DNA from 3 places in the Nocardiopsis sp. B62 genome. Region 2 is predicted to be linked to each of the others. Evidence: riboswitches for the same ligand, from Rfam matches in the RefSeq annotation. Region 2 holds a riboswitch; each other region holds the start of a gene.
What was found. A riboswitch is a leader RNA that binds a small molecule or an ion and turns the genes downstream of it on or off. The one in region 2 is predicted to bind S-adenosylmethionine.
Positions count from the first base shown of each region.

Region 1 (7,142 bases), on a different contig from region 2:
TGGCCCTGACCCTCACCGCCCTCGCGGGGCTGATCGGCCTGCGCCTGCGCCGCCTGTCCACCCCCGACCCCGTCTGAGTGCCCCGCACGGCCCGGACGTCCGAACGCGTCCGGTGGGCGAAGAGCACCATGCCCGACACCGGTACCAGGATGAACGACTCACGGATGTGCTCGCCGATCTCCCAACCGGCCAGTCCGCGTGGTCGAGCCATGCCCTGCACCTAGCCACCCGGACGGCCGACAGGCGCTCGCCGACACGGGCTCCCTCAGCTCAGCGGGCGCACCGTGAGGCACTGCTCGGCGGTCCCGACCTCGCCGAGCCGGTCGTGCAGCACCGTGCTGGTCAGCCCCAGACCCTCGGGCCCGAACACCACCCGGGTGTCCAGCCCCACCCAGGGGCCCTCCGGTCGGCGGTGCAGGTGCACGGTCAGGTCCACGTTCGGGAACATCCACTCCGTCGGCGCCTGTCGCACGGCGACGCCGTTGGCGGTGTCCACCAAGGCGACGTAGGAGGCCACCGGACCGGCCTGTTCGCCTTGGACCAGCTCCACTCCGGTCGTGAGCCAGGCCGTGCCACGGCCTCGCCCGGGTTCGCCGACGGGTCGCACGTCCAGCGAGGCGATGTAGCCACCAGGCCAGAGCGAGCTCATCTGGCGCTGCTTGAGTCCCTCCGGGGCCGGCAGCGGACCGGCGGCGCCGCCCGCGACCTCGCTGGTGTCTCCCGGGGCCAGGAGCCAGGCCCGGGCCCGCACCACCATACGGTCCTCGGCGAAGACGCGGGCCTCCACCAGTTCGATGGTGCGCCCGGGGCGGAGGGTCTCCACCTCAACGCGGCACTCGACCATCGGGAGTCGGCCCAGGATGTCGAAGGAGATCCGCGAGAGCAGCAGTCCCCTCCCGGCGGAGTGGGACTCGATCACGTGGGCGATCAGCCCGCCCAGGGGGCTGAAGTGCTGTTCGGCCGTGTTCCAGGCGCCACTGACGTGTTCGGTGGGCAGGTATCGGTCGGTGCCGGCCCGGACGAAGTACGCGTTCTGGCCCAAAGTGCTCTCCTGTACGACGGTTTCGTGCCTCCAGCATCATCCACCACCGTTCGAACCGTTCCGCTACCGGAGGCCGCGGATTGGGGCCAGTGGTGCCCCTGGGAAAAGTGGTGCTTGTAACCTTTTTGGTAGGAAAAGTGGTTTTCGTGGTACGTTCCTGCTGGTCATGAGTTCCAGCGACAAGCCCCGGCTGGCTGGACGGCAACCCTCCGCTGCGGTGGGGTGCCCCGGGTGAGGACACGGTCCTCGGAGCATCGGCGCTCCGACGGCAAGCGCAGGAGTCCCTCCTCCACTCGCCCCGCCGTGTACCTCGATCCCGAAACGGTGAAAGGAAGAACGATGCGAGTACCCCGAGGACTGGGACTCCCTCTCCACGCCGCGGGCGGCGCCCTGCTGCTTGTCGGTGCCACCGCCTGCGGCGGGATCGACACCTCCGCCCAGGACGGCTCCGGAGGCGGCGAGATCACCGTCACCGCGTTCGCCGGTCCCTGGGGCGAACTCTTCACCTCCTCCTTCGTCGAGCCCTTCGAGGAGGAGACCGGGATCAAGGTCAACGTGGTCACCGGCGCCGACGGCGAGTGGGTCACCCAGATGCGTGCCGCCGGGGGCGAGAATCCCCCCTTCGACCTGGTCGCGCTCACCTCGGAGACCTTCCACCAGGCCGTCACCAACGACCTCGTCCAGCCCCTGGACCCCGACGCCCTGGCGCACTGGTCCGAACTCGACCCGGTGCTGGTGGAGCAGTCCACCGTGGACGGTACCTCCTACGGGGCTCCCCTGACCACCGGCTCGGCCGGGCTGGTCTACCGCACCGACCTCGTCGAGGAACCCCCGCAGGACTGGGAGGACATCTTCGACGAGCAGTACTGCGGCCACGTGGCCCTGCCCCCGCTGACCTACAACATCGGCCTCCAGTTCTTCTCCGGCCTGGTGGCCTCCGAAGGCGGGGACCTGTCCGACCCCGCGGCCGTGGACCGCGCCTTCGAACGCCTGGAGGAGCTCCAGGACTGCGTGTCCGCCTACCCCTCCGACGCCGGCAACGTCGGCACCGTGCTCCAGAACGGCGACGCCTGGATCGTCCCGTTCTGGGACGGGCGCGCGACCGCCATGGAGCAGGAGGGGCAGCCGATCGGCTTCACCTACCCCGAGTCCGGTGCTGTGGGCGCCCTGACCTCCTACTACGTGGCCGAGGGCACCCAGAACCGCGAGAACGTCTACGCGTTCCTCGACTACCTGACCTCCGCCGAACACCAGAAGCCGTTCGCCGAGGGCACCTTCTACGGCGGCGGCAACACCGGCATCGACCACTCCGCCGAGTTCGACGAGCGCATCAGCTACGGCACCGACGTCTACGAGGGCTTCACCTGGGTGGACTACGGCGCCGCCACACCCAACCTCAACGACTGGCAGCAGCGATGGAACGAGATCTTCCAGTGACCGACCCCCACGCCGAACACATCGTCGTCGAGTCGCTCACCACGGCCTACGGCGGGACACGGATCCTGGACATCGACCGGTTGGCGTTCCACCGGGGCCGGTTCCTGTCCATCCTCGGGCCCAGCGGCTGCGGCAAGACCACCCTGCTGCACGCCCTCGCCGGGTTCGTCGAGCCCGACGGCGGCTCCATCACGATCGACGGCCGCGACGTCACCGCGGTGCCTCCGCACCGCCGCGGCCTGGGCATGGTCTTCCAGAACTACGCCCTCTTCCCGCACATGTCGGTGGCCGACAACGTCGCCTACGGTCTCCGGGCGCGCCGTACGCCGCGTCCGGAGCGGGACCGGCGCGTGGCGGAGGCACTGGACCTGGTGGGCCTGGCCGCCTTCGCGCGGCGCCGCCCCCGGCAGCTGTCCGGCGGTCAACAGCAGCGGGTGGCCGTGGCCCGGGCACTGGCCACCCGGCCCGACGTCCTGCTTCTGGACGAGCCGCTGTCCAACCTCGACGCGCAGCTGCGCCGCGAGATGCGCGTCGACCTGCGGGCCCTCCAACAGCGGCTCGGCATCACCATGGTGTTCGTGACCCACGACCAGGAGGAGGCCATGTCGCTGTCGGACCACATCGTGGTCCTCAACGGCGGGCGCGTCGAGCAGGAGGGCACACCACAGGAGGTCTACGCGGCCCCGGTGAGCCGCTTCGTGGCCGAGTTCGTGGGCGCCGCGAACGTCATCGAGGGCGTCGGCGGGGCCGAGGGCGTCCGCGTCGACGGGGCACTGGTCCGCACCGGCCTGGCGGAGCCGCCCACCGGCGAGGTGTCCCTGGCCCTTCGGCCGGAGCGCGTCCGTGTCTCCGGGGGAGAGCGACCCCTGGGGGCCGCCGGACACGGCGGCGCCTACGGCGAGGTGGTCCACCGGGCCTTCCTCGGCGACGGCTGGGAGACGCGGGTGCGGGTGGGGGAGTCCCTGTCCCTGGGAGCCCGTACCGACACCGAGCCCCCCGCCGTGGGGGCGCGCGTGACCGCGCACTGGGACGCCGAGAGCGTGATCCGGCTCCGCGACACGGGCGGCGCCTGATGAGGGCGACCCGGGAACGCCTGTCCGGTGTGGGGTTCGTACTGCCCGTGGCGGTGTTCCTGCTCCTGGTGTTCCTGGTGCCCCTGGTACGGGTGCTGTCGTTGAGCCTGCATCCGGTCGACGGGAGCGGCAACCCGCTCCCCGAGTTCTCACTCGTCCAGTACGAGCGGGTGTTCACCGAGACCTTCTTCTCCCAGGCGCTCGTGCGCAGCCTCCAGACCTCGTTCCTGGTCACCACGCTGTGCCTGGTGCTCGGCTACCCGGTCGCCTACGCCCTGTCCCGGACCCGCACGGGGTTGACGCGCACCCTGATGTTCGTCATCGTCCTCTCTCCGCTGCTCACCAGCGTCGTGGTGCGCAGCTACGGCTGGGTGGTGCTGCTCTCGGCCAACGGCGCGGTCAACCGCCTCCTCGTGGGAACGGGGATCACCGACCAGCCGCTGCCCCTGCTCACCAGCTACACGGCGGTCGTCGTCTCGGTGACCCACGTGCTGCTGCCCTTCGCGATCATTCCGCTCACCACCGCCCTGGGCAGTATCGACCCCCACCTGCGGCGTGCCTCGCAGAGCCTGGGAGCGGGCGCCGCCCGAACCTTCGCGCGGGTCACTCTGCCGCTGAGCCTGCCCGGCGTGGCCGCCGCGTGCATGGTGGTCTTCCCGCTGGCCATGGGCATCTACATCACCCCGCTCCTGGTGGGCGGCGCCAACCAGCCGCTGGCCGGACTGCGTGTCTACAGCCAGATCACCAGCGTCTACGACTACCCCGTCGCGGCCGCGCTCAGCCTGACCCTGTTGGCGCTGACCCTGGTGTGCGTCGCCGCCATGGGCGCCGGATTCCGCTTCTGGGAGAGGAGGCACGATGGCTGAGTCCACCGCCGCGCCCCGCGCGCGCCGACGCGGCTCCCCGGCCCGGATCGCGGGGCGGGTCGCGCTCGGCCTGCCCGTCGGACTGATCCTGTTCTTCCTGGCGGCCCCGCTGGTCGTGCTGGCCGTCAGCTCGCTCAACCCGACCGCCTCACTCCAGTTCCCGCCGCAGGGCGTGTCCCTGCGCTGGTACGCCTCCGTGCTGTCCTCACCGGACTGGGCGGTCTCGTTCCGCCTCAGCGGACTGCTGGTGCTCATGGTCGTGGCGACCACCACGGTGCTGGGCACGCTGGCCGCCTACGGACTCGCCCGCGGGACCTTCCCCGGGCGGCGGCTCGTGGAGGCCACCGCGCTCGCGCCCCTCATGGTCCCGGAGATCATCATCGCCCTGGGGCTCCTCTACTACTTCCAGGGGCTGGGACTGCTCAACAGCGTTCCGGGGCTGTGGCTGGCGCACTCCCTGGTCGCGCTCCCCTTCACCGTCCGCACCATCATGATCAGCGCCGCACGCCTGGACCCCGCCCTGGAACGCGCCGCCGCCACCCTGGGGGCCGGACCCGTCCGTGTCTTCCTCACCGTGACGCTGCCGCTCCTGCGCCCCGGAATCCTCGCCGGCGCGGTGTTCGCCGCGGTCACCTCGCTCGGGGAGGTCGCGGTGTCGGTCCTGATCTCGGGAGCCAACACCACCACCGTCCCGGTGCGCGTCTTCTCGGCGGTGAAGTTTGAACTCGACCCCTCGGTCGCCGCGGTCTCCACGCTGCTCATGCTCGCGAGCGTCGCGGTGATGGTGGTCGTCGACCGGATGACCCGACTCACGGAGGCAGTGTGAACGACGACGCGGCGACCGGAACCCGAACCGGCGCGGGGACCGACCCACCCCGGGGACCCCGGGTCGGCATCGACGTGGGCGGCACCTTCACCGACGTCGTGCTGACCCTCCCTGGCGGCGGCACCGCCCACCACAAGGAGCCGAGCACGCCCTCCGACCCCGCCCTGGCGGTGGCGCGCGGACTGAGCGCGGCCACCGCGGCCGCCGGGCTGTCCCCCTCCGACGTCGTGGACATCGCGCACGGGACCACCATCGGCCTCAACGCCATCATCCAGCGGCGCGGGGCCCGCATCGCGCTGATCGTCTCCCGGGGCCACCGCGACATCCTGGAGATCGGTCGCAGCCGGATGCCGTCCTCCTTCGACCTGCACGCCGCCAAGGAGGAACCACTCGTCCCGCGTGAACGCGTCATCGAGGTGGACGCCCGCCTGGACGCGAACGGGCGCGTCCTGCGCGACCCGGGCGACGCCGACCTCGCCCGCGCCGCCGAGGAACTCTCCGCCACCGGAGCCGACGCCGCCGCGGTGGTGGTGCTCCACGGACACACCGCGCCCGACTACGAGGCCGACCTCACCGCGCGCCTGGCCGCCCTGGCCCCCGACGTGCCGCTGGTGTCCTCCGCCGCGGTCTGGCCCGAGGTCCGCGAGTACGAACGCACACTCGTGGCCTGCATGAACGCCTACATCCAGCCCCTGATGAGCGGTTACTTCGACCGGCTCGAGGAACTCCTGGCCGACCTGGACGTGCGCGCCCCGATCTTCATCACCGCCTCCAACGGCGGCTCGCTCAGCCTGGCCTCGGCCAGGGCGCGGCCCATCGAGACGGTGCTGTCCGGCCCCGCGGCGGGGGTGACCGCGGCGGCCCGCCTGGCCCAGGCGGCCGGGACCACCGACGTCGTGACGTTCGACATGGGCGGAACCAGCAGCGACATCGCGGTCACCGTCGGGGGCGCGCCCGAGTTCGCCGTCAACACCACCATCGGGGGCATGCCGCTCATCCTGCCGGTGGTGGCGGTCGGCGCGATCGGCGCGGGCGGCGGCTCCGTGGTGCGGGTCGACGACTTCGGCCTGCTCAAGACCGGACCGGACAGCGCCGGAGCCGACCCCGGCCCCATCGCCTACGGTCGCGGTGGCCTGCGCCCCACCATCACGGACTGCTACCTGGTCACCGGAGTCATCGATCCCGAGGAGTTCCTGGGCGGGCGCATGGCGCTGGACCGGGACTCCGCCGAGGCCGCCCTGGCCGAACTCGCCCGCGCTCTCGACGGCGTCGAGGGGAACCGGACGGCCCGCGCCATCGCGGACGGCGCCCTGCGCATCGCCACCGCCGGGATGGCCGTGGAACTGCACAAGACCCTGGCCCGCCGGGGACTGGACCCCGCGGACTTCACGCTCGTGCCCTACGGCGGCGCCGGACCCACGCACGCGGCCCTCCTCGCGGAGGAGGTCGGCATCACCGACATCCTCGTGCCCGCCTCGGCCGCCACCCTGTGCGCCCTCGGCGCGGTCGGCGCGGACCTGCGCCGCGACTTCGCCCGGAGTCTGCGCCGACCCCTCGACCCCGAGTCCGCCGTCGCGGTCCGCTCCGTCCTCGACGACCTCGCCGAGCGGGCCCGATCCTGGCTCGCCGACCAGGGCGGCCACGAGGCCGGACCGGTCCGGCTGGAGGCCTCCGCCGACCTCAGCTACCTGGGGCAGGCCCACGAGCTGCGCGTCGCCCTGGGCGAGGGGGACGACCTCTCCGACCTGGACGCCGCCGTCCTGGCCGAGGCCCTGCACACCGAGCACGAGCGCCTCTACGGGTTCCGCGACACCGGCGCCGCGATCCGCGTGGGCACCGTCCGCCTCGCGGTCGTCGCCCCCCGCCCCGACCCGGGAGGCGACCGGGCCGTGGCCGCG
Region 1 covers NZ_JAGPXK010000001.1:182,337-189,478, forward strand. The annotation lists gene KBX21_RS00785 (MFS transporter) at 1-77, shown strand, start outside; gene KBX21_RS00790 (thioesterase family protein) at 266-1,042, opposite strand; SAM riboswitch class IV at 1,205-1,323, shown strand; gene KBX21_RS00795 (PotD/PotF family extracellular solute-binding protein) at 1,382-2,479, shown strand; gene KBX21_RS00800 (ABC transporter ATP-binding protein) at 2,476-3,552, shown strand; gene KBX21_RS00805 (ABC transporter permease) at 3,552-4,418, shown strand; gene KBX21_RS00810 (ABC transporter permease) at 4,411-5,244, shown strand; gene KBX21_RS26400 (hydantoinase/oxoprolinase family protein) at 5,241-7,142, shown strand, end outside.
Region 1: it holds a riboswitch for S-adenosylmethionine, as region 2 does, so the genes downstream of both, KBX21_RS00795 (PotD/PotF family extracellular solute-binding protein) here and KBX21_RS20805 (aminotransferase class V-fold PLP-dependent enzyme) in region 2, are expected to answer to the same signal.

Region 2 (7,142 bases):
GGCGACGTCATCTCGCTGCCGCAGGGCGCCACGGCGGTCGACTTCGCGTACGCGGTGCACACCGAGGTCGGCCACCGCACCGTGGGCGCCCGGATCAACGGCCGCCTCGTGCCGCTGGAGAACGAGCTGCACAACGGCGAGACCGTGGAGATCCTCACCTCCAAGGACCCCGACGCCGGGCCCAGCCGCGACTGGCTCAACTTCGTCAAGAGCGCCCGCGCCCGCAACAAGATCCGGCACTGGTTCACCAAGGAACGCCGTGAGGCCGCGATCGAGCAGGGCAAGGACGAGATCGCCAAGTACATGCGCAAGCAGGAGCTGCCGGTCAAGCGCCTGTTCAACGGTGAGGCCATCATCGCCCTCGCCCGCGACCTGCGCTATCCGGACGTCGACTCGCTGTACGCGGCCGTGGGCGAACGCCAGGTCAGCGCGCAGAGCGTGGTCGGCAAGCTCGTGGACTCCATGGGCGGGCTGGACAGCCACGCCGAGGACCTCGCGGAGTCGTCGCTGCCCACCAAGGTGGCGACCAGCCGCCAGCGCGCGGGGAACCCGGGCGTGGTCGTGGCCGGTGGCGACGCCGATGTGTGGGTGCGCCTTTCCAAGTGTTGTACGCCCGTGCCCGGTGACGACATCGTCGGGTTCGTGACCCGGGGCAACGGGGTCTCGGTCCACCGCGAGGACTGCGTCAACGCCGCGAGCCTGGACCGCGAGCGCATGGTGGACGTCGAGTGGCGGCCCACCGAGGACTCGATGTTCCTGGTGGCGCTGCACGTGGAGGCCCTGGACCGCTCGCGTCTGCTCTCCGACATCACCCGCGTGCTCTCCGACCAGCACGTCAACATCCTGTCGGCGACGGTCCAGACCAGCCGGGACCGGGTGGCGCAGAGCCGGTTCACCTTCGAGATGGCCGACCCCACGCACCTGGGCAGCGTGCTGCGCGCGGTACGCGGGGTCGACGGCGTCTACGACGTGTTCCGCGTTCGCAACTGATCCGCCACCGGCCCGTGGGGGCTGCGCGGGCCCGCGAAAACCGGTGGAACCGGGGCGGCTGATGACGCTAGCGTGCGTCGAGTTCCGTACCGAAGGAAGGCAGCCCCCCATGCTCGACGTTCGCCCGCTCCACCCCGGGGACGCACGCTCCCTGGAAACCCTGGCCCAGCGCCTGTGGCCGAGGGCCCCTCATCCCGGCGGCCTCGGTTGGCAGCTGGCCACCGAGGAGTTCACCTCCGAGAACGCGGCCGTGGCCCGCAGGGACGGTGAGGTCGTGGGCTGGGCCGTGGTCGAGGGTCCCAGCGCCCTGCGGTCCCTCGCCACCGTCACTCTCCAGGGCGCCACCGAGGACCCCGACGCCGGGTCCGCGCTCCTGGACTGGGCCCTGGCCCAGACCGGGGACGCCGCCGTGGAACTGCTGGTCTTCGAGGGCGACGACGCGCTCCGGGACCTCGCCGAGAGGGCCGGGTTCGTGCTCGGTGACGACAACACGTTCGGTGAGTGGATGAGTCGCGACGCCACCGAGGAGGAGATCCGCCTACCGGACGGTTACCGGATCCGCGCGGTGCGCGAGGGCGAGGAGGAGGCCCGGGTGGAGTGCCACCGCACCGCCTGGAAACCCTCCGACCTGCCCTGGCCCGAGCGCGTGGGAACGATCGACCCCGATCTGACCAGTCGGTTCAGCCTCGAGCGCTACGCCAACACCCGCGCCTCGCTGCTGTACGAGCGCGAACTCGACCTGGTGGTCGAGGCCCCGGACGGGTCGCTGGCCGCCTGTTGCGTGGTGTGGTGGGACGCGCAGAACCGCTGCTCGGAGATCGAACCCCTCGGCGTGGTCCCCGCGCACCGGCGCCGGGGCCTGGCCGTCGCGCTCGCCCTCACCGCGTGCGCCCTGACCGCGCGTCGGGGCGGGGACCGGGTGTACATCAACACCACACCGAACGAGGCCTACCCGACCCCGGCCATGACGTACGCGACCGTGGGCTACAGGGCGCTCGACCGGGGCACGGCCCTGGTGCGCCCGGCCCGCTGACCCCGTACGGCGAAGCCCCGGCCACCCGTGTTCAGGGTGACCGGGGCTCCGCGCGGTTCTACAGACGGATCGTCGTGGACCGCACGATCTGGAAGACCGGGTGCCGGTCGGCCTCGGCCTCGAACGCCTGCTCCGGGGCCTCCGGCGGGGCGTCGAAGTACGGGCCCACGACCGCGGACCGGGGGTTGTCCAGGTACTCCTTGAGTACCGGAGCCGCCTCGGCCGGGCCCAGCTCCCGAACACTCACCAGTTCGATCCAGCCGCCCTGGCGCAGGGTGGCGAAACCGTCCTTGCGGATGTTGCGCACCCAGTTGACCTCGCCGTACGGAGAGACCAGGTACCGGCCGCTCTCACTGTCCAGGACACTGAGCGGGATGGTGCGCAGGAAACCGGAGGTGCGCCCACGCGTGGTGAGCAGGTGCAGCTCCGGCGGGCAGGCCCCGTACTTGACGAAGCCGCTGACGAAGGCGTTGGCGGTCCGCCGCAGTTTCGTCATCTCGAACCGCTTCGTCGGTTCGTTCACCATCTTCGGCAACTCCCTCGATCGGATGCTCCCATTGTGATGGTTTCCGGCCACCGATGGCACCCGCGGGGTGCCCGCCGCCCTACCGGAACGCCGAGACACCGGTCACGGACTGGCCGATGCTGAGCGCGTGGATCTCCTCCGTGCCCTCGTAGGTGGCCACCGTCTCCAGGTTCACCATGTGCCGCATGACCGGGTACTCCAGGGTGATCCCGTTGGCGCCGTGGATGCCGCGCGCGGTCCGGGCCACCCGCTGCGCCGCCGCCACGTTGGCGAACTTGCCGAAGCTCACGTGGTTGTGGTGACAGTTCCCCTCGTCCTTGAGTCGACCGATCCGCAGCGCCGTCATCGCGGCGTGGTTGACGTCCACGACCATGTCGGCGAGCTTGCGCTGGGTGAGCTGGAACCCGCCGATGGGCTTGCCGAACTGCTCACGCGTCCTCGCGTAGTCCAGGGACGCCGCGTAGCAGGCGCGGGCGGCACCGGCCACGCCCCACACGATGCCGTAGCGGGCCTCGTTCAGGCAGGACAGCGGCGACCCGAGTCCCTTCGACGCGGGCATGACGGCGTCGGCGGGCAGGCGCACGTCCTCCAGGACCAGCTCGGAGGTGATGGAGGCGCGCAGCGAGAGCTTCTTGTGGATCACGTTGGCCGAGAACCCGGGGGTGTCCGTGGGCACCACGAAGCCGCGGATTCCGTCCTCGGTGGCGGCCCACACCACGGCGACGTCGGCGACCGAACCGTTGGTGATCCACATCTTGGTGCCGTTGAGGACCCAGTCCGAGCCGTCACGGCGGGCGCGCGTGCGCATGGAGCCCGGGTCGGAGCCGGAGTCGGGCTCGGTCAGACCGAAGCAGCCGATCGCGTCGCCGGCGGCCATCCTCGGCAGCCACTCGTTCTTGTGCTCCTCCGAACCGAACTTGTGGATGGCGGCCATGGCCAGCGAGCCCTGCACGGACACGAAGCTGCGCAGCCCGGAGTCCACCGCTTCGAGCTCCCTGCAGGCCAGGCCGTAGGCGACCGCGCTGGAGCCGCCGCAGCCGTAGCCCTCCAGGTGCATGCCGAGCACCCCCAGGTCACCGAAGGCCTTGGCCAGCCCGCGCGGGTCCGGGAGGGTCCCGGCCTCGAACCAGTCGGCGACGTTGGGCAGGAGCTCACGGGTGGAGAACTCGCGGACGGCGTCGCGGATGTCGCGCTCGGTGTCGGAGAGTTCGGCGTCCACGGCCAGGAAGTCCAGGGGGTCGGGGGCGGCGGCCCTGCGCTTGGAGTCACTCATGGTGGGTGTCCCTTCGTGGTGCTTGCGTGTGTGGGGTCGGTGCCGGGGCATGGGCCCCGGCTCAGCCGACGTCGGTCTGCTGGACGGCGCCGCTGGCCAGGAGCGCCGCGATCCGGTCCGGGGTCAGGCCGAGCTCGGCCAGGACCCGCTCCGAGTGCTGTCCGAGCAGCGGAGGGGCGGTCATCGGCACGGGGGTGTGCTCCATGCGAAAGCCCGCCCGCACCTGCTCCAACGGTCCGGCCGTGGGGTGTTCCACCGTGCGCAGGACGTCGTCGCCGTTGGCGTCGGCGGTACGTAGCGCGTCCAGCACCCCGCGGACCCTGCCGGCCGGGACCCCGGCCCCGACCAGGACCCCCATCCAGTGCTCGGCGGGCCGTTCCCGCAGCGTCGCCGAGAGCTCCGCGACCAGTTCGTCCCGGTGCGCCACCCGTTCCGGGTTGGTGGCGTACCGGGGGTCCCGGCCCAGGTCGGGGCGGTCGATGGCGGCGCACAGACGCTGGTACAGGGCGTCGTTCCCGGCGGCGATCACCACCTCCGCGTCCTTGGTGGGGAACACCTGGTAGGGCACGATGGTCGTATGGGCGTTGCCCACGCGCGCCGGTTCGGTCCCGGTGACCAGCGCCTGCTGCGCCAGGTTGACCAGGCTCGACAGGGTGGAGTTGACCAGTGAGACGCTGATGTTCTCGCCGCGCCCGGTCGTCCGGGCCCGCATGAGCGCACCGAGGATGCCCACGGCCGCGTTCAGTCCGGTCAGGACGTCGGTGAGCGCCACACCCACCTTGCTCGCCGGACCGTCGGCGGGGCCGGTCGTGGCCATCAGCCCGCTCTCGGCCTGCACGACGATGTCGAACCCGGGGCGGGTGGCGGGTTCGTGCTCGGGGCCGAAGCCGCTCACCGAGCAGTACACGACCGCCGGATTGCGCGCGCTGACCTGCGCGTACCCCAGACCGAGCCGGTCGATCACCCCGGGTCGGAAGTTCTGGATCACCACGTCGGAGGTGGCGCACAGGTCCTGGACGGCGGCCAGGCCCTCGGGGTCCTTCAGGTCCACGGCCAGGCTGCGCTTGTTCCGGTTCACGGACAGGAAGTAGGCGGCCTCTCCGGGGGAGTGCTCCCCCCGGTGCTCCTCGGTGGGCTCGGCGTAGGGCGGACCCCAGGAACGGGTGTCGTCGCCCCGACCGGGCTGCTCCACCTTCACCACCTCGGCGCCCATGTCCGCGAGCAGCATGGTGGCGTAGGGGCCCGCGAGCACGCGGGAGAGGTCGGCGATCCGGACACCGGCCAGGGGGAGCGGCGCGTCCTGCCCTGGTCCGTGCACGGGATCGGTCTGCGGACTGGTCTCACTCATGGGGGGTCACTCCTTGCCGTCGAGGCTGGCGGGGTCCTCGGGGCCGCTGGGCAGCTGATCGCCGTCCCGCAGCTGGTAGTAGGTCTCCAGGCAGCGGCGGAGCGCGGTGGTGAGCGCGGCGCCGGACTGGCCCGCGTAGCGCGTCTGGACCCGCTGGACGATCTCCGCGATGTCCTCGGTCACGGAGGCGCCCTCGACCAGGGCACGGAAGAAGTCCTTGGCGAGGTCGGTCAGGAGCGTGGTGTCCGCGGCCACGATCCGGCCGTCCGCGGAGTCGACCGCGAGCACGACCCCGAGCCGCTGGTACTGGGAATGGCTCGCCACCGAGTCGGGAAGACGGGCGTAGCCGGAGATGAGCACAACCCTCGGGTTGCGGAAAAGCTGCTGAACACGGTCGTCGCCGTACAAAGGAAGAGCACCTCTTGTCTGCGGGCACGCGAAAACTCCAACTCACTGGAGTCTCGCGTCTGAAGGGCAGCCGGGGGAAACCGGACACCCGCGACGTGAGGGCAGTTCCCGATCAGTATGGCCCAGCCGGGACCGTCGGTGTCAAGGGCGGGGGTTGGTCCGGGGCACACGGGCGCGGATGCGCGCCACGGGAGCCGTGTGTTACATTTCGGCACAGGTCACGAGTACCAGCGACAAGCCCCGGCTAGCTGGTCGGCAACCCTCCTTCCGCGGTGGGGTGCCCCGGGTGAGGACCAGGTCCCGACACGACCGTGTCAGACAAGCGCGGACCCCTGAGGCGCGGCCGTCATCGGCGTACCCCGTGGGTCCCCACGACCCACAGAAGAGGTGCCCCATGACCACTGTCATCCCGTTCGACTCCACGCGCTCCAGCCGCTCCGCAGCCAGGGACGCGGCCCGCGACGCCAGGGCCCGCACCGAGTGCGCGATCGTCACCGCCGAGGGCGCAACCCCCCTGGTCACCGGCGGACACGTGGACTACGCCAACTTCGACTACGCCGCCAGCGCCCCGTGTCTGACCAGCGTCGCCGACGCGCTCGCCGCGGCGCTGCCCTACTACGCGAGTGTCCACCGGGGCGCCGGGCACCACTCCCAGGTCAGCACCGACGCCTACGAACGCGCCCGCCGCAGCGTCTCCCGGTTCCTGGGCGTGCGCACGGAGGCCGACGCGTCCGGTTCCGCCGACGCCGTCGTGTTCGTGCGCGGCACCACCGACGCCGTGAACCTGCTGGCCCGCGCTGTCCCCGAGGGGTGCACCGTGGTGGTCTTCGAGTCCGAGCACCACGCCAGCCTCCTGCCGTGGGAGCACCCGGCCTCGTGCGCCGGGAAGGTGGTCCGGCTGCCGCTGCCCGCGTCGCCCGAGGCCGCCGTCAGCGCCGCCCGGACCGCGCTCGCCCAGGCGCCCGAGGGTCCCCGGCTGTTGTGCGTCACCGCCGCCTCCAACGTCACCGGTGAGATCTGGCCGGTCGAGGAGTTGGTGGAGGCCGCCCACGCCGAGGGCGCCCGCGTGGTGGTGGACGCCGCCCAGTACGTGCCGCACCTGCCGTTCAGCCTCACCGCGACCGGCGCGGACTACGTGGCCCTGTCCGGTCACAAGCTCTACGCCCCCTTCGGCTCGGGGGTGCTGGCGGGCCGCGCCGACTGGCTCTCCGCCGCCGCCCCCTACCTCGCGGGCGGGGGAGCCACCCGCCGGGTGACCGAACACGACGTCCAGTGGAACGACCTCCCCGCCAGACACGAGGCGGGCAGCCCGAACGTCCTGGGAGCCGTGGCACTGGCGGCGGCCTGCGACACCTTCACCACCGAGACGCTCTCCCTTCAGCACATCCGCGAGGCCGCTCTGCTGGAGCGCCTGCGCGCCGGGCTGGGCGAGATCGAGGGTGTGCACGAACTGTCCCTGTGGGACGCCGAGCACGCGCGGGTCGGGATCGTGTCCTTCGTGGTCGACGGTCTGCCCGCCGACCTCCTGGCCGCCGCGCTCTCCGCCGAGTACGGGATCGGGGTG
Region 2 covers NZ_JAGPXK010000023.1:40,398-47,539, reverse strand. The annotation lists gene KBX21_RS20835 (bifunctional (p)ppGpp synthetase/guanosine-3',5'-bis(diphosphate) 3'-pyrophosphohydrolase) at 1-990, shown strand, start outside; gene KBX21_RS20830 (GNAT family N-acetyltransferase) at 1,100-2,023, shown strand; gene KBX21_RS20825 (nitroreductase/quinone reductase family protein) at 2,082-2,549, opposite strand; gene KBX21_RS20820 (acyl-CoA dehydrogenase family protein) at 2,629-3,822, opposite strand; gene KBX21_RS20815 (CaiB/BaiF CoA-transferase family protein) at 3,884-5,170, opposite strand; gene KBX21_RS20810 (DUF3870 domain-containing protein) at 5,177-5,578, opposite strand; SAM riboswitch class IV at 5,795-5,909, shown strand; gene KBX21_RS20805 (aminotransferase class V-fold PLP-dependent enzyme) at 5,973-7,142, shown strand, end outside.

Region 3 (7,142 bases), on a different contig from region 2:
GCGACGTTGCGCAGACCCTCGCGGACGAGAGCCTGGGCCAGGACGGTGGCGGTGGTCGTACCGTCACCGGCGACGTCGTCCGTCTTCTTGGCGACCTCCTTGACCAGCTCGGCCCCGATCTTCTCCCAGGGGTCCTCGAGCTCGATCTCCTTGGCGATGGAGACACCGTCGTTGGTGATAGTGGGGGCGCCCCACTTCTTCTCCAGGACGACGTTGCGACCCTTCGGGCCGAGCGTGACCTTCACGGCGTCAGCGAGCTGGTTCATGCCGCGCTCGAGGCCGCGACGGGCCTCCTCGTCGAACGCGATCAGTTTGGCTGCCATTGAGTTCTTGTCCTCCCGTGACCGGGCTGATACGCGATGGGACGAGGCGTGCGCCCGCGACGGACGACCGCGTTCGCACCGGCAACCCTGCTGCCGGAGGACCACGATCTCGCAGCCTCGATCCGGTTAGCACTCGGTATAGGTGAGTGCTAACCACTCCCTTTTTTAGCACTCGGCCATGGAGAGTGCAAACGATGTGGTCACGATTTCCCCAGCTTCGGAAACAGCCCTGAACAGCGCGGACTTCCCTCCACAGGGCGGTTTGAGCGCTCGGCGAACAACGGACGAACCCCTGGTGGAACCGGGTGGCCAGGTCCCGCCAGCCCGGTAACCAAGGGCCCGCCCACCATCTGGTTGAACGTTGGCGCGCAAGCGGGCCCATCCCCGCGTGCGCGGGGGGCAGCAGGCCTCCCGGCGCGGCCGCAGGGTGACCCTGGGTCCATCCCCGCGCACGCGGGGAGCAGGCCGGGGCCATGTTGGAGAACATCCACGCGGTGGGTCCATCCCCGCGCACGCGGGGAGCAGATCACGCCGTTGACCAGGTCGGGGATGATGCTGGGTCCATCCCCGCGTGCGCGGGGAGCAGGCCACCGAGTACGCCAGTTTGACCCGAGACCCGGGTCCATCCCCGCGTGCGCGGGGAGCGTTTGACCCGAGACCCGGGTCCATCCCCGCGTGCGCGGGGAGCAGGGTGGACGGCGGGCGTACCTGGGGGGCTGGTCGGGTCCATCCCCGCGTGCGCGGGGAGCAGACTATTTGAACAGGAAACTTACCAGCGGCAAGGGGTTGTTTTTCCAACTTCTCAGAAGTTGGACACCGAAGACAAGAGACCCCAAAGGACCCACGTGATTCATCTCTTCTCTCTCCGCACCAACAACCGCGTCGCCGACATCGCCACCCTCGTCCCCTGGAGAATCTCCCTCCCAGGTTACGAGGGTCCGGGCACGCGGCGGGGCGGGCACCGACCGGCGCCCGCCCCGTGGTTCGCCACTGCCCGTGCGTCAGCAGCCCCCGGCGACGGCGGGGATGATCGAGATCTGCTGGCCGTCCCGGACCTCGGTCTGTAGGCCCTTCTCGAAGCGGACGTCCTCGTCGCCGACGTAGACGTTGACGAAGCGGCGGACCTTGCCGCCGTCGTCGAGCACGCGGGCGAGGATGCCCGGGTGGTTGGCCTCCAGGTGGTCCAGGACCTCTGCCAGGGTGCCGCCCTCGGCGGTCACCTCGGACGCGTCGTTGGTGTAGGTGCGCAGGATGGTGGGCACGCGGACGCTGACGCTCATGGTGTTCGTACTCCTGGGACGTGGGTGCTGCGCGGGGTGGTGAACGTGGGGCGGGCCCGGATCAGGCCAGGCCCTCGGCCTTGAAGGCCTCCAGGGACGGCTTGATGGTGGCGGTGACACCCGAGTCGACGGCGTTGAGGGTCTTGAGCCCGTCGCCGGTGTTGACGATGACCGTCTCCGCCTCGGGGTCGAGCCTGCCCTCGCGGACCAGCTTGCGCAGGACACCGGTGGTCACGCCGCCCGCCGTCTCCGCGAAGATCCCCTCCGTGCGGGCCAGCAGCTTGATGGCGTCGACGATCTCGTCGTCACCCACGTGTTCGATCGCCCCGCCGGTGCGGTTGGCGATGTCCAGCACGTACGGGCCGTCTGCGGGGTTGCCGATCGCCAGCGACTTGGCGATGGTGTCCGGCTTGACCGGCTGGATGACGTCGTGCCCGTCGGCCCAGGCGCGGGCGACCGGCGAGCAGCCCGTGGCCTGCGCGCCGAACACCTTGTAGGGGCGGTCCTCGACGAGGCCGACCCTGATCAGTTCCTGGAAGCCCTTGTCGATCTTGGTGAGCTGCGATCCGGAGGCGATCGGAATGACGATCTGCTCGGGCAGGCGCCAGCCGAGCTGCTCGGCGATCTCGTAGGCCAGCGTCTTGGAGCCCTCGGCGTAGTACGGCCGCAGGTTGACGTTGGTGAAGCCCCAGCTCTCGCCCGCCTCGTCGCCGATGAGCTCGGAGCAGAAGCGGTTGACGTCGTCGTAGTTGCCGTCGATGGCCACGACCTTCCCGCCGTAGACGGCGGCCATCACGACCTTGCCCTCCTCCAGGCCGGCCGGGATGAACACGCACGAGTCGAATCCGGCACGCGCGGCGGCGGCACCCACGGCACCGGCGAGGTTGCCGGTGGAGGAGCAGGAGAGGGTGGTGAACCCGAAGGTGCGGGCGGCCTCGACGGCGATCGCGACCACGCGGTCCTTGAAGGAGTGCGTGGGGTTGGCGGAGTCGTCCTTGACGTGCAGGGAGCGCAGGCCGAGTTCGGCGGCGAGGCGGTCGGCCCGGACGAGGGGGGTGAGGCCGGGGTTCATGTTGGGCAGGTCGGCCACGTTGTCGGGGACCGGGAGGAGGGAGCGGTAGCGCCAGATGTTCTTGGGGCCGCTCTCGATCTGCTCGCGGGTGACGGGCCCGAAGTCGTAGGCGATCTCCAGGGGGCCGAAACAGAACTGGCAGGCGAAGCTCGGCGAGAGTTCGTAGCGCTCACCGCACTCCCGACAGGACAGCGCGGTCCCGGGACCGAAGGCGCGAACGGAGGTGGGTTCAGCGGCGGCAATCGCCATGGCGAGGCGTCTCCCCTCATCTTCCCTGGTGGCCACCTTGACCCCAGGCCGGAGTTGGCACCTGCCTCGACGGGTCGCGTTGATCGCGGTTCCACATGCCGAGATGGTTGCCGGGGCTTCGCAGGGCCGGTCCCTCCACCCCTCTGGATGAGCAATATGAAGTTGTGGCGGTTCTTCTCCGAGAACGCACCGTCACTGTAACTGAGGTGCTGACCGATTTTCCACGCCGGGTGATCCGGATTACACAAAGCGGCTCGAATGCTGAGACGACACCGTCCACGTGCGGCGCGACCCGAGTACGGAACCGGCTCCCCTGTGACGGTGTCCACCGTTGCCCGCGAGGGGGTTTGGGGCGACTGTCCCTAGGCGAGACCTAGGAGGAGTGCGTGATCCCCAGAGCATCCTTCGTCGAGAGGACGACCACGTGGACAAGGCTCAGATCCTCATAGCCTCCAACAGGGGCCCGGTCTCCTTCTCCACCGCCGACGACGGCTCGCTTGAGCACCGTCGGGGCGGCGGAGGACTGGTCTCGGGGATGATCTCCGTGGCCACCGAGATCGACGGACTGTGGGTGTGCGCGGCCCTGTCGGACGCCGACCGCCGCGCCGCCACCGAGGCGCCGGGGGCCCGTCTGGACCTCGCGCACGACCTCGACGGCATGCGAGTCCACATGTTGGACATCCCTGAGACGACCTTCTCGGGCGCCTACACCGGGGTGGCCAACTCGACCCTGTGGTTCGTGCAGCACATGCTGTACGACACCCCGAACAAGCCCTCCTTCGGCTCGGAGTTCCGCAGCCAGTGGGAGGACTACGCCGCCTACAACAACGCCTTCGCGGAGGCGCTGGTCAGCGGTGCCGCCGAGAACGCGCGCGTGGCCGTGCAGGACTACCACCTGGCGCTGGTGCCGCGCATCCTGCGCGCCCGCCGACCGGACCTGCGGATCGCCCACTTCTCGCACACTCCGTGGGCCCCGCCCGAGTACTTCCGGATGCTGCCCACCCAGGTGGCCCGGGAGCTGCTGGAGGGGATGCTCGGCGCCGACCGGCTGGGGTTCCTGAGCCCGCGCTGGGCCGACGCGTTCCTGCGCTGCTGCGCCGAGATCCTGCGCGCCGACGTCGACCTCGAACGGCGCACCGTGGAGCACGGGGGCCGGATCGTCGAGGTGGGCGTGCACGCCCTGGGCGCGGACGAGGAGGGGCTGCGGGAGAGCGCGTCGGAGCCCGCCGTGGCGGACCGCAGGCGGACGCTGGGTGAGGCCGTGGGCGACACCCGGCTGATCGTCCGGGTGGACCGCACGGAGCTGTCCAAGAACATCGTGCGCGGTCTGGAGGCGTACCGGGAGCTGCTGACGGCGCACCCGGAGTGGCGGGGCCGGGTCACCCACCTGGCCTTCGCCTACCCGAGCAGGGGCGACGTGCCGGAGTACCGGGAGTACACGGACTCCGTGCTACGGATCGCGAAGGAGATCAACGAGGAGTTCTCCACCCCCGAGTGGACGCCGCTGGTACTGGAGGTCAACGACGACTACCCGCGGTCGCTGGCCTCGTTCCAGATGGCCGACGTGCTGCTGGTGAACCCGATCCGGGACGGTATGAACCTGGTCGCGAAGGAGGGCCCGGTGCTCTCGGAGCGGGATTCGGTGCTGGTGCTCTCGCGTGAGGCGGGGGCGGCGGACGAGCTGGGCGGGGACGCCCTGCTGGTCAACCCCTACGACACCGTGGAGACCGCCGAGGCGCTGCACCGGGCGCTGTCGATGCCCGAGGGGGAGCGCAAGGAGCGCCGGGGACGGCTGGCCGAGGCCGCCGTGGCACTGCCGCCGCGCCGCTGGTTCCAGGACCAGCTGCGTTCCCTGGACGGCTGACGGGGTTCGACGTGGGCCGCTCGGCCTCGGCGGGGCCGGGCGGGTGCCGGGCGTCGGGACGCGCCGGAACACCAGGAGCGACAGGACGCCAGGAACAACGCGAGGGCGTGTCCCGTGCTGGACACGCCCTTCGGCGGGGTCGCGTTCCGGTCCACGACCGGCTGGCTCTCGGTCGGACTCCGGTCATCCGGTAAGTCACCGGGCGCCCGACCGGTATCCGGTCAGTGGTTCCGGGAGGTGGCCGCCTTCCAGGCCTCGGCCTCGGCGAGGAGTTCGGTGACGATGCCGGACTTGGCGTCGGCGTAGTCCTGGATGCGCTTCCAGGTGCGCTCGGAGAGTTCGCGCTTGACCGCGGTGTAGCGTTCCCGGGCCCCGGCGTCCGCGATGAGGTAGTCGCGGAAGAGCCGCATGCGGTCGATCTCCTCGCACCCCTGGCCGAACACGTGGAGGTTGAGGTTGACGCTGGGGCCCTTGAGGACCCGGTGTTCGTACCAGTCGGGTTCGGCGATGACCAGGGTGTATCCCACCTTCTCCAGGTCGTTCAGGTAGGCGGCCTCGTCGGAGGGGTCGGCGACGGCCATGACCAGGTCCACGCAGGGTTTGGCCGCGAGGCCGGGCACCGAGGTGGAGCCGACATGGTCCAGGGACAGCACGCGGTCCCCGAGTGCACCCCGGATACGGGATTCCTCCTGGCGGAACAGGTAGGGCCACTTGGGGTCGGGTTCGGAGAGGCGCACGCGACCGTTCACCAGGTTGCGTGCCATGGGGTCGGAGGCGACCCGCCTGTCTCCTCGTGAGGGCAGAGAGGGCGTTTCGAGAGGCGACATTCCACAAAGCCTTGCCGTCCGGCGTACCCGCGTCAAGGCTTTCGACGTGCCTTACATATGCACGCGCATACGTGACACTACCGACCGTCGGATCGGCATGACCGAACGCGACGGTCAGGCCTTGGAGCGCCCCTCGGGGGTGGAGACCACCAGGACGAGCGAGCCCTCCCACTCGGGGAGTTCGCGCAGGTGGCCGTGGCGCGCGTCCCACGTGCCGTCGCGGAGGTCGCGGGAGAGGTGCTCGTGGAAGCGGGTGTGCGCGGCCTCGTCGACGAAGCTCCACGCCGAACAGGCCTGCCGGGCCCCGGGGTCGAGCAGCACCTCGGGGCGCGCGTAGTAGGCCTCGTTGAAGCCGTCCGAGCAGTCGAGCGGGATGGGCACCCGGGTGACGGTGGTCGTGCCGCCCAGCCCCTCGGCCAGAACCGACGGCTCCGGGTAGCGGCGCGCCTCGGTGTCCAGGACCTCCGGGCAGTAGTCGTACAGCCAGAAGTCGCGTACCAGGGCGGGGTCGCAGGTCAGCACCACGACGGGGCCCGTGGTCACTCGCCGGACCTCCGCCAGGCCCCTGGCGAGGTCGGACCACTGGTGGACGCTGAAGGTGGTCATGGCGGCGTCGAAGGAGTCGTCGGGGAACGGCAGCGACTCGGCGGTGCCGTCGACCGCCGCGGGCAGGTGCCCGGGGCGCCGGGCCCGCATGCTGGCCGAGGGCTCCACGGGAGTGACGTCGCGGTCGGCGGGTTCGTAGGACCCGGCCCCGGCACCGACGTTGAGCACCGTCCGGGCGTCTCCCAGGGCGGCGTGGAGGAGTTCGGCGATCCTCGGTTCCGGTTGCCGGTGGTCCGTGTACGTGCGGGCGATGACCCCGTAGTCCGCGTCGCCCGCGCTGCCGTCCCGCATCCGAACCATGCTGTCTCCCACCGTCGAGGTGTCGCCGAGCCGAGCTAAGTGTGGTGCCGCAAGGACCCTAACCAACGAAAAGCCGTGGCGTCACGGGCTTTTCGCCCGATCCGCCACGGCTCGCCCCGCCAGGGGGCGTGTGACCTCAGCCGACTCGACGCCGCGCCTACTTCTTGCGGCGGCGGCCGCCCTTGCGCCGGGAGGGGCGCTCCTCGGCCCGGGCCTGCTCGGCCCGCTCTGCGGCGAGCCGCTGGTCCTCCTCCTGCCGCTCGGCCGCCACCCCGTAGGGGTCCTTGCTGGTCCGGCGCACCCACAGCACCAGCACGATCACGATCAGCGCCAGCACCACGCCGACCAGCGCGAACCACATCCACACCGGAACGGTCGGGGAGTCGTCCTGCACCAGGTTGTCGTCGACGAGCGGCATGTCCTGGGCGTTCCCTGAGGCCTGCGCGACGGCCGAGGGCAGGTACAGGGACGCCAGCCCCTGCCCGCCCTGCTGGGAGCCCTGCACCAGGGCCTCACGGAGCTTCTCGGCGCCCAGCTGCGGGTACTCGGAGGTCAGCAACGCGGCCGCACCCGCGGCCACCGCGGCGGCGTACGGGGTGCCGGTCACGTCGGTCTGACCCA
Region 3 covers NZ_JAGPXK010000005.1:66,975-74,116, reverse strand. The annotation lists gene groL (chaperonin GroEL) at 1-323, opposite strand, end outside; gene KBX21_RS07730 (ubiquitin-like small modifier protein 1) at 1,325-1,603, opposite strand; gene thrC (threonine synthase) at 1,665-2,924, opposite strand; SAM riboswitch class I at 2,938-3,078, opposite strand; gene KBX21_RS07720 (trehalose-6-phosphate synthase) at 3,349-4,788, shown strand; gene KBX21_RS07715 (GrpB family protein) at 5,010-5,615, opposite strand; gene KBX21_RS07710 (class I SAM-dependent methyltransferase) at 5,730-6,521, opposite strand; gene KBX21_RS07705 (S8 family serine peptidase) at 6,679-7,142, opposite strand, start outside.
Region 3: it holds a riboswitch for S-adenosylmethionine, as region 2 does, so the genes downstream of both, thrC (threonine synthase) here and KBX21_RS20805 (aminotransferase class V-fold PLP-dependent enzyme) in region 2, are expected to answer to the same signal.